DNA from 2 places in the Paenibacillus sp. GP183 genome. Region 2 is predicted to be linked to the other one. Evidence: riboswitches for the same ligand, from Rfam matches in the RefSeq annotation. Region 2 holds a riboswitch; the other holds the start of a gene.
What was found. A riboswitch is a leader RNA that binds a small molecule or an ion and turns the genes downstream of it on or off. The one in region 2 is predicted to bind cyclic di-AMP.

Region 1: it holds a riboswitch for cyclic di-AMP, as region 2 does, so the genes downstream of both, BLV33_RS21930 (C40 family peptidase) here and BLV33_RS20505 (3D domain-containing protein) in region 2, are expected to answer to the same signal.

What each region holds. Positions count from the first base shown of each region.
Region 1 covers NZ_FNSW01000001.1:4,444,913-4,452,060, forward strand. The annotation lists gene BLV33_RS21875 (ATP-binding protein) at 1-58, shown strand, start outside; gene BLV33_RS21880 (hypothetical protein) at 27-572, opposite strand; gene BLV33_RS21885 (helix-turn-helix domain-containing protein) at 619-993, opposite strand; gene BLV33_RS21890 (hypothetical protein) at 1,061-1,327, opposite strand; gene BLV33_RS21895 (VOC family protein) at 1,474-1,866, shown strand; tRNA gene BLV33_RS21900 (tRNA-Met) at 1,957-2,033, shown strand; tRNA gene BLV33_RS21905 (tRNA-Asp) at 2,047-2,123, shown strand; tRNA gene BLV33_RS21910 (tRNA-Lys) at 2,138-2,213, shown strand; tRNA gene BLV33_RS21915 (tRNA-Leu) at 2,232-2,311, shown strand; tRNA gene BLV33_RS21920 (tRNA-Gly) at 2,318-2,389, shown strand; tRNA gene BLV33_RS21925 (tRNA-Arg) at 2,395-2,471, shown strand; cyclic di-AMP (ydaO/yuaA leader) riboswitch at 2,659-2,812, shown strand; gene BLV33_RS21930 (C40 family peptidase) at 2,814-3,692, shown strand; gene BLV33_RS21935 (phosphodiester glycosidase family protein) at 3,948-5,429, opposite strand; gene BLV33_RS21940 (APC family permease) at 5,717-7,148, shown strand, end outside.
Region 2 covers NZ_FNSW01000001.1:4,160,048-4,167,195, reverse strand. The annotation lists gene BLV33_RS20510 (S66 peptidase family protein) at 113-1,033, opposite strand; cyclic di-AMP (ydaO/yuaA leader) riboswitch at 1,146-1,312, shown strand; gene BLV33_RS20505 (3D domain-containing protein) at 1,322-1,978, shown strand; gene BLV33_RS20500 (polysaccharide deacetylase family protein) at 2,054-3,070, opposite strand; gene BLV33_RS20495 (hypothetical protein) at 3,220-3,525, shown strand; gene BLV33_RS20490 (sugar phosphate isomerase/epimerase family protein) at 3,607-4,458, opposite strand; gene BLV33_RS20485 (AraC family transcriptional regulator) at 4,588-5,445, shown strand; gene BLV33_RS20480 (aminopeptidase) at 5,563-6,678, opposite strand; gene BLV33_RS20475 (ArsR/SmtB family transcription factor) at 6,682-7,148, opposite strand, start outside.

The DNA.
Region 1 (7,148 bases), 280 kb from region 2:
TAAGAACGAAGCGGTATCTGAAATGATTAGAAAGTTTTTTCCAACACTTGGTCAATAATCAAAAGATGGTAGTTCACCCATTTCTTGCGGTTCCGAGCAAAAAGAAATTGAACCAGCACGATGCAGGAAAATGAAGCCATACTTGCCGCTATCCAAATCAGTGAAGAATGGAATAACTGTTGAACTACTTCATTCCATTGAACAGTGAATGGATGGTTTGGCGGCAGATTCGTTGATCCGATTGCAACAACCAGTATGGGAAGTGACAGCTTCCAGAGCAAATCCAGTAAAACCTGGATAAACGATCCTAAGTTTTCTTGGGATTTTAGAATAATCCTATTTTCTATCAGTTCTTCCGAGCTTAAGCGGCTATATGCATAATAGTCTCTTTGAAAGTCTTTGTTTCTGACCCGCTTTTTGATAGGCGGAACGTTATTATCCCAATCCTTAAAATGCTTCCACAAGGGGCGTTCGAGGGTGTGGATCATGGCAGAAGTGCGGATGAATTCATATAAACCATAAAGAACCACAGCCAAAAAAGCTATTGCCCCAATCAACCAATTTTCGCTCATTTCGGCACCTCGCATCAAGCAACGGCATCTTCTGTGATGACCGTTGTTATTGTTTCTTTTGACGATTTTTCTTGGCAGCCAATTGCCTGAACGTCTCCAGGCTTTCTTTCAAATGCTCGGCTTCTTCTTGGGTAAGCTCGTACTTCAGACCTTCAAGCGCCAGAAAATCTCTGGCCGGATCCACTGTATATGTACTCGTTGATCGGCTGCTTTTCCCTGCGATCAACCACTCTAAAGATACTTCGTATAAATCTGCTAACCGAATCAGCGTATGGGTGTCAGGTTCACGATCTCCTGATTCATATTTGGCCAGGGTGCTGTTATGGATATCCAGCAATTCGGCAATTTTGTTTTGTTTGAAATTTTTATTCTCCCGGCTGGACTTAAGCCTTTCGGAGAGAGCTTTGTTCATTTGATTCATGTTTGCAACACCTCACTACTCCAGTATAGCGTCAGTTGGCGTTTTGGAACTTTTTGTTGGCGTAATGTCAATTATAAAAAATCTCAAAATGATAAATCGTATTTCGTGTCAGCACACGAAAATCGGTGCCGTCATGATCGATAGCCTGAACCTTGGTTGTTTTGAATGGAGCCTCTTGCGTCAAAGACGACAGAATCATGGGAGACCCTACTTGTATTTCCATTAATTCCTGAAAGGTCTCACCCTGAATGCGGTCAAAATCAAAGCGTTCAGAACGATGCTTGGGCGTAATTCCATCAATTTGATAAATTTGCAGCAATTTTAATCGTCTCATGCTCCATATCTCCCTGAATCAGGTTAACTCTGTCGCTTACATCATTATCGCCTTTTTCCTGAAATTTTCCAATAGCTCTGTACAACTTGTTGTACTGCTTTATAATAATGGAGAGAAATTCAATGGAAATCTAGGAGGAATCACCCATGCCTGTTAAAAGAATTGAACACGTCGGCGTTATGGTCGCCAATCTTGAGGCTTCCATCCGGTTTTATGAAGAAGTCATTGGTTTAAAGCTGAAAGGGACTTTGCTGCATACGAATGAAGTGATCCGTTTGGCATTTCTAGGATTGGATGTTGAAGGCGAAACCGAGGTTGAATTGATTGAGGGTTACCAAGAAGGGCTGCCGCAGGAAGGGAAGGTTCATCATCTTGCTTTTGCCGTGGATGACATTGAAGCGGAATTTTCCAGAATTCAAGCTCTGGAGCTCAGCGGAATTGATCAGAACATTACAACATTGCCGAATGGAGCCCGATATTTCTTTTTTAATGGACTGGATATGGAACTCATTGAGTTTTTCCAATCGACGCGCAATTAAGCCGGAACTTGTATTTGTTCTTCATACATGGTAAAGTAAGTTTCGTTGCTCATGACGGAAATCGACTTGAGCCATGAGTCAGCTTACTGACGCGGGGTGGAGCAGCCCGGTAGCTCGTCGGGCTCATAACCCGAAGGCCGCAGGTTCAAATCCTGCCCCCGCAACCAATTTTACCAGTGTGGAGCCGTGGTGTAGAGGCCTAACATGCCTGCCTGTCACGCAGGAGACCGCGGGTTCGAATCCCGTCGGCTCCGCCATTATTTTGCATCATGAGGCATTAGCTCAGCCGGTAGAGCACCTGACTTTTAATCAGGGTGTCGTAGGTTCGAATCCTACATGCCTCACCATTTGTTTATTTAATCCATGCGCGTATGGCGGAATTGGCAGACGCACCAGACTTAGGATCTGGCGGGCAACCGTGGGGGTTCAAGTCCCTCTACGCGCATCGTTTGCGGAAGTGGCTCAGTGGTAGAGCATCGCCTTGCCAAGGCGAGGGTCGCGGGTTCGAACCCCGTCTTCCGCTTTTGTGCGCCCTTAGCTCAGCTGGATAGAGCGTTTGACTACGAATCAAAAGGCCGGGAGTTCGAATCTCTCAGGGCGCGCCACATCAATCATAGATGTTTAAAATATATAAAAATCAATTGAACAGGCAAAAGACGAAGGAAAACAAGGGTTTATCGCCCTCACTCTTTCGCCTTTTTTTTCGTTATATCGCATGTTCTCTTCATTTGTAATTTATTTACACCGTAAAAGGGGTTGATCAATCAAACCAAACTATGGTAATCTAGCACAGAGAAAAAATTGCCGAATCCACAAGCAGCAAAGGCTTGGGTACGGGGGATGCTTTATTGGGGTGAATGATCGTAATCCGCTAAGGAGAAGCGAACTAGGGAAATCCTCTTCCCGAACCCGTCAACTAACCTCGGAGGCTCATAGGAGGCAGGTTATTGAAGTCATTTGCTAAACGCATTGTTTTGTCATGCGCATTAGTTTGTGGAAGCTTAGCGGTAGCTGCAGCAGCTCCGACATATGCATCGGCTGCAAGCATCGTGAAAGTACAAATTAATGATGAACTGGTTCAGTTTCCCGACGCACAGCCATTTATCGACAGCAGCAGCAATCTCCAGGTTCCACTTCGTTTTCTATCCGAGAAGTTAGGGTATAAAGTCGATTGGAGCATGGAAGGCGATACGCAAGTTAACGTCAAGTTAACGAGCAATCAGAACTCGATTATGCTGTCGACCGGCGCCAGCCAAGTTATTGTGAATGGCGCGCCAAAGAGTTTGCAGGGCAGTGCGGCATTTGTAGAAGGCCGCGCTTTCGTACCTCTTCGTTTTATCTCCGAGACCTTTGGTTCGGAAATCAAATGGGATGCAAGCAACCAGGTAGCGATCATAAAAGCAGACGGCAAAGATCATAAGTCCGCTTATATCGCTCCACCACCGCCGCCGCCAGCACCACCAATTGTCATTCCAAGCATTACAGATCAGATTGCGCAAATTGCAAATGGTTACATCGGCGTTCCTTATGTTTGGGGTGGAACCACTCCCAAAGGCTTTGATTGTTCAGGTTTTGTTCAATATGTGTTTGCAAGCAAAGGAATTGATCTGCCAAGAACTTCTTCACAAATGTTCAGCAGAGGCACTGCCGTCAAAGAATTAAAAACAGGCGATTTGGTATTCTTCGCAAATGGCAGCATCAGTCACGTCGGTATCTATCTAGGCAATGGTAATTTCATCTCCGCAACCAACCATGGAGTTAAGGTTGAAACGCTATGGGGCGGATATTGGGGTGGAAGATACGTCGGTGCCAAACGAATTGTTTAAATTCAATCATTAGGACTCATACTTAAATAACATTCGAGGATTCCCACTTACATAACATTCGATTTCCGAGCAAACTCGCTTGGAGATCGAATGTTTTTTTCATATGAGATAAACCTCTATCGAGGTCATTCGAAGATGAGCGACCGCGTTCAAAGGTAGGTTTATTCGCCAATAAGAAAGTCTATTTCGGAGATCCGAAATAGACTTTCTTATGTGGTAAAATGGAATTACCCTTGTTACAAATTTTTGAAACATTTAAGGAATGGATAGGGATGCACGATACAGATTTTGATCCCAGCTTACTTGACCTCCCAGGGATTCAATGACAGCCCGTAACGGCAAGTAAATGTGTCCATCAATAATTATCGGAGCCTCCACTAGACCTTGCGATTTCCCGTTCACCTGAACCGCTTTCTCGCCGACACGCAGGAATAATTGCTGATTACCATGCTTCACTGTTAACGATTTCGCATTGCCATCCCATTTGAAATCGGCTCCAATTCGTTCTAAAATCCCTCGAAGCGGCACCATGGTGGTTTCCGTCTGCAGGTAGCCTCGAAACTCATTCACAAATTGTCCGTTCACCGCAATTTGAATTTGGGCTTGGGGCATGCGTTCTACGATAAACGCATTGCTGAGCAAGCGGCCAGGTGAAGTCAGCTCGACTCCATTAGAGTAAAGCGCTGAACTCGAACCTCCGTCCAGATTCATGGCATCAGTAAAGCCTAATTGCTTTAGCACCCCCGCCATATTGGAAATCGTGGCAGAACTCATAGTTCCCATCACCAAGCGACCCAATCCGTCTGTGCCGATAAAGCTGCGCCCGTTGGCATTTGTGGTGATTTTCGGATCCGTGAACCCGTCTCTTTGGGTATTGATGTCGATGATTCCATTTTTCAGAAGCAGTGGACCGGCACCGACAGCTGCATCAATTTGCGGAAGTCCCATCATCAATCCCGTATCTGAATTCAAGCTTGATGAGGAGACGGCAATGGGATCGCCAACATGAAGATGGGGGAGCAAATTCTTTGTATTATTGGAGCTGTTGCCCACCATAACGACTTGGCCGTCTATCGGAATCGCAGCTGAGTTTTGCGTAATGGTTTTAATCTTGCTTTCTTCTATGACAATCTTGGTTGTCCCGGGGAAATCAATAGAGCTGCCAAAATCCTCGGTATACCAGACAACCTGGTCGATTTGGGAGCTTCCATAGTATTTATTCACACCCCAAGGCTCAAACGTATAGGAGCTTCCACCATGCTTCACACTGACTTTCATGCCGGTTTTGATTCTTTGGACAATCCCTGTTTTGTCAGGAAGTACAGTAAAAGCCTGATTTTCACCCGAATGCATGACTTGTCCGGATTTAATCATAAGCCCGTTCGGAAATCGCTGGGAATCATCTGCTTCATAGGCATCGAAGAACGCCCCGTTAATTCCTGCTGCAGCATGGTTTCTTTGCATCATCGAGCTGAAGGATTCCACGTGTCCGATTCCAGTAACAGCTGTTACAGGCTTTACACGAAGTGTGGGATCTTTCAGATCGACAGTCACCCATGTGACTGCGTACGATTTCCCATTATATGAAACGGACTTGCTTTGATCAAAAACGGAAGATTCAGCTCTGACATTCTCCCCAAAGCTAAATGAGATTCCAATGATGCTGAAAATAAGAGCTATTTTTCCAGCTTTATTAAGGGTACCGTGCACAAGGGTGGCACTGATTTTAGATAACAAGGCAATTGAGCTTCCTTTCTCGTAGAGATTTTTCACCATTCAGAGGAAAACGCCAAATAATAAAGATACGAGTAGCTTGACACATGTTCAATCAAATATTTGACGCTAATAAGACCTATTAAGTTGCTTTTTATGCCTAATTATTCCTTTACAGTGATATTTGAAAAGGGTATGATTCGGAAGTTCCTACTTTCCTGCGGCTTTTTTGCTTTGAAATTGTTCAAATGGGACAAATATAGGTAGAGATAAAATTTTTGGCTTTAAGGGAGAGAAAGAGGGGAGCATTCATGCCTAACAGATTTAAACGATTATTAATCGGCCGCCCCATGAAAAGCGGAGAAATAGAGGATGAAAAGCTTAGTAAATTAAAAGCGCTTGCTGTGCTTTCATCGGATGCGCTTTCATCTGTGGCTTATGGTACGGAACAAATTTTGCTTGTATTGATGGCAGTGGGTTTTGCAGCCGTGTGGTATTCCATTCCGATATCCTTGGCAGTACTTGGACTTTTATTAATTCTTGTTCTATCATACCGTCAGACCATTTTTGCTTACCCTTCGGGTGGAGGCGCCTACATTGTTGCAAAAGATAATCTGGGTGTTTCGACAGGTCTGCTCGCCGGAGGTTCTCTGCTTGTAGACTACATCCTTACGGTTGCAGTTAGTTCTTCTGCAGGTACAGATGCCATTACATCAGCTTTTCCATCGTTGCATGATCATCGAGTTTTAATTGCTTTGACGATGATTTTATTTCTTACAATTATGAATTTACGCGGGATTGGTGAGTCTGCTTCTGTATTGGCTGTACCGGTATACTTGTTTGTGGTGGCCATATTCATTTTGATCGGTTCAGGGATTGTCAAGTATATGATCGGCGGCGTGAATGCTGAAGTACACGAACTGGGAACAGTCGTTTCCAATATCAGTTTGTTTCTCTTGCTAAAAGCTTTCAGCTCGGGCTGTTCTGCATTGACCGGGGTTGAGGCGGTATCGAACGCCATTCCAAATTTCAAGCAGCCGGCAGAACGCAATGCGGCCAAAACTCTGATGATGATGGGTATCATTCTCGGTGTCATGTTTATTGGCATCAGCTTGCTTGCCTATTGGTATGGTATAAAGCCGGATCTGAAACAAACGGTTGTATCCCAAATTGCAGAAACTACCTTTGGTCGCGGGATGATCTACTATATCATTCAGGGAGTCACTGCACTGATTTTGTTTTTAGCAGCCAACACCGCTTATTCTGCCTTTCCTCTGCTGGCATTTATGCTCGCCAAAGACAAGTACATGCCGCATATGTTTATGGTGCGAGGCGATCGTTTAGGCTTCTCTAACGGCATTATTTTCTTGGGTGTATTCTCAGCGTTACTCGTAATTGCTTTTCATGGAAAAACAGAAAATTTAATCCCTCTTTATGCGGTTGGGGTGTTCATTCCATTCACTTTATCACAATTAGGCATGATGGTTCGTTGGCTCAATCTTAGGCCAAAGGGTTGGTGGCTGCCCTTTACTGTAAATACAATCGGGATGCTCACGACACTGGCCATCACGCTGATTTTCATTTTTACCAAGTTCAGTCAAGTATGGATGGTATTCATATTTTTGCCGATCGTTATTTTCATTTTCTACAAAATTCGTCGGCACTATCTGAACGTAGCTGATGATCTGCGAATCAGTTTAATGGAAGATAATCCCGTGATTAAGGGGAGCACAATCGTCGTTC
Region 2 (7,148 bases):
CTGAGTTCTCGTTACTTTCCTATACTACGTTAGTTCAAACATCTTGATTGGACATGAGTATAGAGACACGCGCACATTTTTTTAACATGCAGACCTGTCATTTACTCGTAACCTAGCTAACTGTAGGTTCAAGAACCGTTAACGTGGGTGGATTGGTTTTGAGATTAACACTTGCTCCTATTGGAACGGCCGCCTTATAAACCCCATGCGCGGCCGACAAATTTGAAAGAAGCGGCTTGCCCAGAGGTACGATCACTTCATTGATCAAATCATCATAGGTTTTGCCATAAGTGTCCAGGCAATTCGTACATTGCCCCATGACGATACCGATGCAGTCTCTAAATTTCCCTGCCAATATCAAATGATTGATCATCCTGTATACTCTATTGACGGGCTCATGCGTTTCTTCCAGGAATAAAATTTTTCCGAGAGTATCTATTTCATACGGTGTACCTAAAGTATCGACAATGGAAGTAATATTGCCCCCGACAATGGGTCCCGTGACATTACCCGATACTCTGGCTGTCAGCGGAACCCCGGGAGGATTGACAATATTATGCGTGGTCTGAACGACAGAGGTAACTTGAAAAAATTGATTAAAATTATATGCTGGAGTGCTGCTCCTGAAATCAAACAGTAGCAAGCTCGAGAACGTGATCAAATCGGAAAATTGATACAAGGTGTTTAATAGTACTGTAATATCGCTGTAGCCGGACACAATTTTCGGGTGTGCGGCTATCACATTGTAATTCAAGTGAGGAAGAATACCTGCGACTCCAACTCCTCCTCTGGATGGCAGGATCAATTTTACTTTCGGATTATTAAACATGTCCATCAAGTCGGAAGCTCTCTGTTGATCCGTTCCGGCAAGGAAACCATCACTCGCATAAACATACTTGCCCAAAACAACTTGGAATCCCATATTTTCTAATGTCGTAATACTGGATTGAATGATAGAGGGATCCAGTGGACTCCCCAATGTAACAATTCCAACTGTATCTCCAGGCCGCAACCTAGGCGGAGCTATTGCCATATTAACACACCCCTAACCGAGTATATCTCTATATGTATGTTCTGCAGTTAGGAAACATGTTTTTTTGTAGCTGGTAAAATATGTGGGTTTAGTTTTTAAAATGGATATGTTAATCTAGCATAAGCCGAAACTTCCAAAATGGGAGTGCGGGGGATTAATTTACTATGAACGGGAGATATACCTGTTCATTTGGGGTGAATCTCGGCTTAAATCCGAGTAGGGCTACCCTTTGATCCGAACCCGACAACTAACCTCGCAGGCAATCTACTAAAAGGAGCAATAATCTATATGAAAGTTCAAGCTATGAAGGCAACATTGGCCGGGCTTGCCTTAAGCCTGTCTATCGCTGGCTTTTCCATGCCCGCGCACGCCGCGCAATCTTCCGGGACATATGTAACCGGAGCAAACGATACCTTTTGGTTGATTTCGAAAAAGCTTAACATCAATGTGAATGAATTGATGGCAGCCAATTCATCGATCAACCCGCTTAATGTATACGAGGGATTGACTTTAACACTCCCTAACGGCAAGAAATCGACAACAGGATCCAAGACCAAGTCAACTCCTGCTGCCCCACAGACTCCGGCCAATTCGGTCACAACTGCTTCTGGAGCGCCATCGTCCTATAGCAAAGTGATTAACGCAGTTGCAACAGCTTACTCCGAGGTTGCAGCAGAAAATGGAGGTTGGGCAGGCGTTGATTACTTTGGTAATCCGCTGAAAATCGGGACTGTTGCTGTTGATCCCAAAGTCATTCCACTCGGGACCAAGTTATATATAACAGGGTATTCCTCGCCTGGTCTTCCTAAAGGTGGAATGTACGCTACCGCAACGGATATTGGCGGAGCGATTAAGGGTAACCGAGTCGATATATTCAAACCGACCTCAACGGGTCCTGTGGCAGATTTCGGTTTCCAAAATGTAAAAATCTACGTATTGAAGTAATATACATGACCTTCGGTTCAATCGAACCGAAGGTCATTTTATTCTTTGAGACCTTCGGTTCATCGAACCGAAGGTCTATTTATTCTTGGACACATGCAGCAGCTCAGGGATGGTTACCATTTCGTAGCCTTGGCTTTTCAACGTCCGTATAATGGTGGGTATGGCTTTAACGGAACCTGACAAGTCTTCCCCTTCGCCTCCTCCGCAATGCTGCAGGATGATTGCGCCTTGACGATTGGCAGATAGGACATTATGAGAAACCTTGTCGGCGCTAATTCCTTTCCAATCTAAAGAATCTACATTCCAATTGATGATCAGATAACCATGGTCCATGGCCCAGCGAACCTGCTGCTCATTGATGGCCCCATAAGGAGGACGAAGCAGTTTCGGTATATACCCGGTGATCGGTTTCAGGATAGATTGCGTATCGTCGATCTGCTTCTTGAAGTTTGATATGGACAGCTTGGATAAGTCTGCATGGGTGTATGAATGATTCCCGACAATATGGCCTTCTCGTATCATTCTGGCTATGATCTCAGGGTGAGCCTCAGCGCGTTTGCCAATCACGAAGAAGGTCGCATTTACATTGTTTTGCTTCAAGACATCCAGAACCTGCCGCGTAAATATCTCATCAGGGCCATCGTCAAAGGTCAAGGCCACTTTCTTCTCTGTTACGGGTCCGGATAATATAAATGTGCGGTCATATTTTTTTCGGAGCTCCGACAGAGACAATGATTTATGGGCTATGCGTCGTTGCCCGACCGGAACTGATTTTTTGGGTTCACGATACTCGGCTTTGCTTTTATTCCTGCTGGTTTGAGAGCTCGGGTTAAGCACAGATGAATTAGCCGGGGCTTTGGCTTCTAGATTAAGCTCGGACTTAGGCTTATCCAATGGGAAAAGCTGCCTCGACTTAGCCATAACCGGAGGCAGGATTGGATGCTCTGAAGGTATACTTACCCCATTGGGTGCAAGTACGTCCGGTATGACGCCTTCACTGCTGTGATCTTGCTGATGACTGCTCTTAAACCCGCAGCCTGGCAGAAGGCAGCTTGAAATAAAGATAACGCTAAAGATCATTAGATGCTTCATTGTTTAACCTCCCCAAAAGTCTGCCGCATCTTATTCTTGTTTATGTTGTGCGATTTGGATGATCGTTATCCGAATACGGAGGTTGTGAATCCACCTTTGCATTCGTTATAATGAAACCATCTGATTATGGTAAAGGAGGGTTTCATCCCATGAGTAACAAAGAAATCGAAGATGAAGTGATCCGTAATTACCAACGTGAAGAAAATATGATGATTCTTATATTTGCCCAATGGTGCGTGAACCATGACCTCGACCCGGCCGAACTTTACCGCAATGCCTATCCGGAGCAAAAGGATAATGCTTCGCTTCGTCAAGCCCTTGATCTCACTGTACCCAAGGAAGAGGCCGGTGATGTGCCCGATGATACGTTATTGGGGGTGCTTTCTCTGTTTGGCAACGAAGAGCTCGCTTTCGTAGTAACCGAAGAAATTCGCAAAGGCAAACACCGAGCTTAGCTTTCTCTCCAACAAAAAAACCCATCCCCATATATGGGAATGAGCGCAAGCTTAAAGTTTAAAAATCCATTCAAGCTTATATTAATTCAACCATTCCTTAACCTTTTGCCCAAAATAGGACAGCAGTGAAACAGAATCCATATGTCCGCTAAAATCCTCGAAACCCAGATAACCCTCATAGCCTACCGATTTTAAATCGCCCAGCAGGAGCTTCCAATTAGCAATTCCTTGTTGCAGCGGCATCCATTTGCAGGTCCACTCCTCCATTCCGTCCACGATGCGACCGGTGCGTTCCCATCCGGCATTTTTTACATGAACATGGGCCAAATACGGACCTAAGAGTTCGAGCCCCATGCGAAAATTCTCAAATCCTTCATGCACCATATTGCCGGCATCATGCAGTACTCCGATATGTTCAGGATCAAAATGGGAAACAAGTCGATGCGCCAAACCTGTACTAGGCGCAATCGTCACATGATGGATTTCTAACAAGCCTTTTATCCCATATTGCCGGGAAAGCTCCTGAACATGGTGCAAATAATCCACCGCTTCCGCATAAAGGTCATTGTAGTTCTTGCTGCCGTTGTAACGAGGTACGCCCACTCGAATAAAGCCTGCATCCAGCTTTTTGGCGATCTGCATCACTTTTTCCGTGCCAGCCACATCACCGCAAGTTAAATAAGGCGTCACGCTGATGGTTTGTATGCCGTGGCTTTGAACTTGCTCACGCAAGTTCTCCAATTCCTCATCGGAGGTCCCCGGTACAATGGTGGACAGATTATTCCCCCAATAGGATGGCTCTTGACTCGCTGCTTCTTGAGAAATCGGGGCATATCTCCATTCCACGCCTGAAATTCCTGCCGCTGCAGCAGCAGTGATTAGCTCTTCCTTCGTTAAATCCGGCGTCATCACGGTAAACACAGACAGTTTCATAATATCCTCCCGCATAAGAAATAGATGGTGTTGATTATCTTCATTTTGCAGTATAATAAAAACGTATTCATTGCAAATAATGGGCTAAAAAATGCTTTTATTGACCTTGTACAGCAAAGGAGGACTTATATGCTGGAGGTTTATGAGGATTTGCAAAAGTCTATTTATTATAGCCATACCGTTCGAAATGAGCTGCCTAAAGTAGATTTTCACCAGCATCAAGAGCTCTTTGAAATCTACTTTTTTCTCACAGGACATGTTCATTATTTTATTGAAAAACAAGTTTACCCGCTGCAATACGGCGATCTGCTCGTGATGAACAGCAATGAGCTGCATAAGCCCAACTTCCAATCCAATCAAAGGTATGAAGTTATCGTCATCCATTTTAACCCTGCAGTGGTCGCGGAGCTGAGCTCTCCGGACTTTGACCTGCTGGGATGCTTCACTAATCGTCCGCTGGGTGAACAAAATCATATGCGCTTCTCGGATCAGAGGCTTCAGGAGCTTCTTCACTTGTTTGACCGTCTGGAAAAGCTCAGCATGCCGCGAACAGCTGCAGGATCGGACATTCTTTATTTAACTGCCTTTTTGGAGCTGCTGGTCTTTCTGGGCCGTGCTTTTAACAGCGAGCAGCATGGACAGAGCGATGAACCATCCGCTATTCCGGGGAAACTGAGGGATCTACTGCACTATATCGATAACTACCTGGATCAGGATCTGTCGCTGGACAAGCTCGAGCATACCTTTTTCATGAACCGCTCCTACCTGTGCCGTTTGTTCAAAAAGCACACAGGAAGCACCATCCATGAGCATATCCTGTTCAAGCGCATCGCCAAAGCCAAAATGCTGCTGAAAGCCGGGAGCAACGTCACCGATGCTTGCCAGCTCGCCGGCTTCAACGATTACTCCAATTTTATCCGCAGCTTCAAAAAGACCGTCGGCCTCCCTCCCAAGCAGTATCAGGCGCTGACACGTATGGAAAAATAGCCGGCCCGACCTGATGCCCTGAGCCCGGTGAGCTCGCATCAAACACAAGTAAAAAAACCGTCCGACTCTTTTAAGGAATCAGACGGTTTTTTACGCGGCCCATGTGAGGTACTATCCTTATTTTAAATTCTCGGGGTTTAATTGCTCCAGCTCGGGGAGCACAAAGCGACCATCCTTGCGGATCAGCTTGCCATCGAACCAGATTTCGCCGCCGCCGTAATCCGGACGTTGGATGCAGACGATATCCCAATGAAGCGACGATCGGTTGCCATTGTAGGCGTCATCGTAGCTGTTCCCTGGCGTGAAGTGAAAGCTACCGTCAATCTTCTCATCGAATAGTGTATCTTTCATCGGATATTGGATGTATGGATTTACGCCAATGGCGAACTCGCCGATATAACGCGCGCCTTCATCCGCATCCAAGATCTCATTGATTCTCGCTGTGTCATTCGAGGTCGCTTTCACAATTTTTCCGTTCTCGAATTCAAATCGAATGTTCTCGAAGGTAAAGCCGTCGTGCGGTGTCGGTGTATTATAGGTCAGCACGCCATTAACTGAGTCGCGAACAGGTGCCGAATATACCTCGCCGTCCGGGATGTTAAGCTCGCCGTCACATTTGATGCTGCCGATGCCTTTGATTGAGAAGGTTAGGTCAGTTCCAGGCCCTTTGAGCTGAACTTTATCTGTGCGATCCATTAACGCTTTCAATGCGTCCATAGCCTTGGACATTTTGCTGTAATCCATCGTACACACATCAAAGTAGAATTTCTCAAAAGCCTCCGTACTCATGCTGGCCAGCTGCGCCATGGAAGGCGATGGATAGCGAAGCACTACCCAACGGGTCTTTTTGACTCTAATATCAAAATGTACGGGGGAATAATAAAGCGAATTATACAGCTTGAGCCGGTCTGCAGGAACGTCCGACAGTTCGTTGATGTTGGCTCCGCCGCGAATACCGATATAGCCCTGCATCTGCCTCATCTGATGAGAGTCGTAATCGGCCCAAGTTTTCATTTGGGCTTCAGTGCCTTCCATGATCAGTTGGCGAAGAATCGTATGATCTCTAAGGTTGACAAAAGGATGTGCGCCGGCTTTATGTACTTTTTTCACCAATTCACGTACCAAAACGGCATCAATTCCGTAAGCTTCAATTAAAATATTCTCGCCGGGCTTCGCCTTAACGGAATAATTCACAAGCACATCGGCAAGCTTCGTAAGATTTGGGTCGAGCATACACTATCTCTCCTCTTCATCATCGGCCGCAAAAGACGGCTCATCAATTTGAAATCCTACTGTTGTCAGGTAAAACCATTCACCCTTATCCTCCTGATGTTGATCGAGCTCAAACATCATGGTTCGGAATCGGGTCAGCCAAGCAGCAAATTTTTCTTTGCTCATCTTCACTTCGACCTGCGTGGCCATTCGGGACCACTGAGTCCGGTCGGAGGATGGGATTTGAAACGCCTCCTCCGGTGCAGATAAAGCTCTAAGCCGAGCACGCGCCAATGTATTCAGTGTGGTTTCACGAAAATAATTTTCCACTTCCGACACATAGGGAAGCAGTTCATCGCTGGGAACGAACCCCCGAGCGACCGAGCGGTAAAACTTTTGTACAATGCCATTCTTAAGCTCTGTACGGATGACGATGATAAAACCGTGCTTCTCCAGCTCGTTCAAATGATAATGTACCTTGGCGCGAGCCA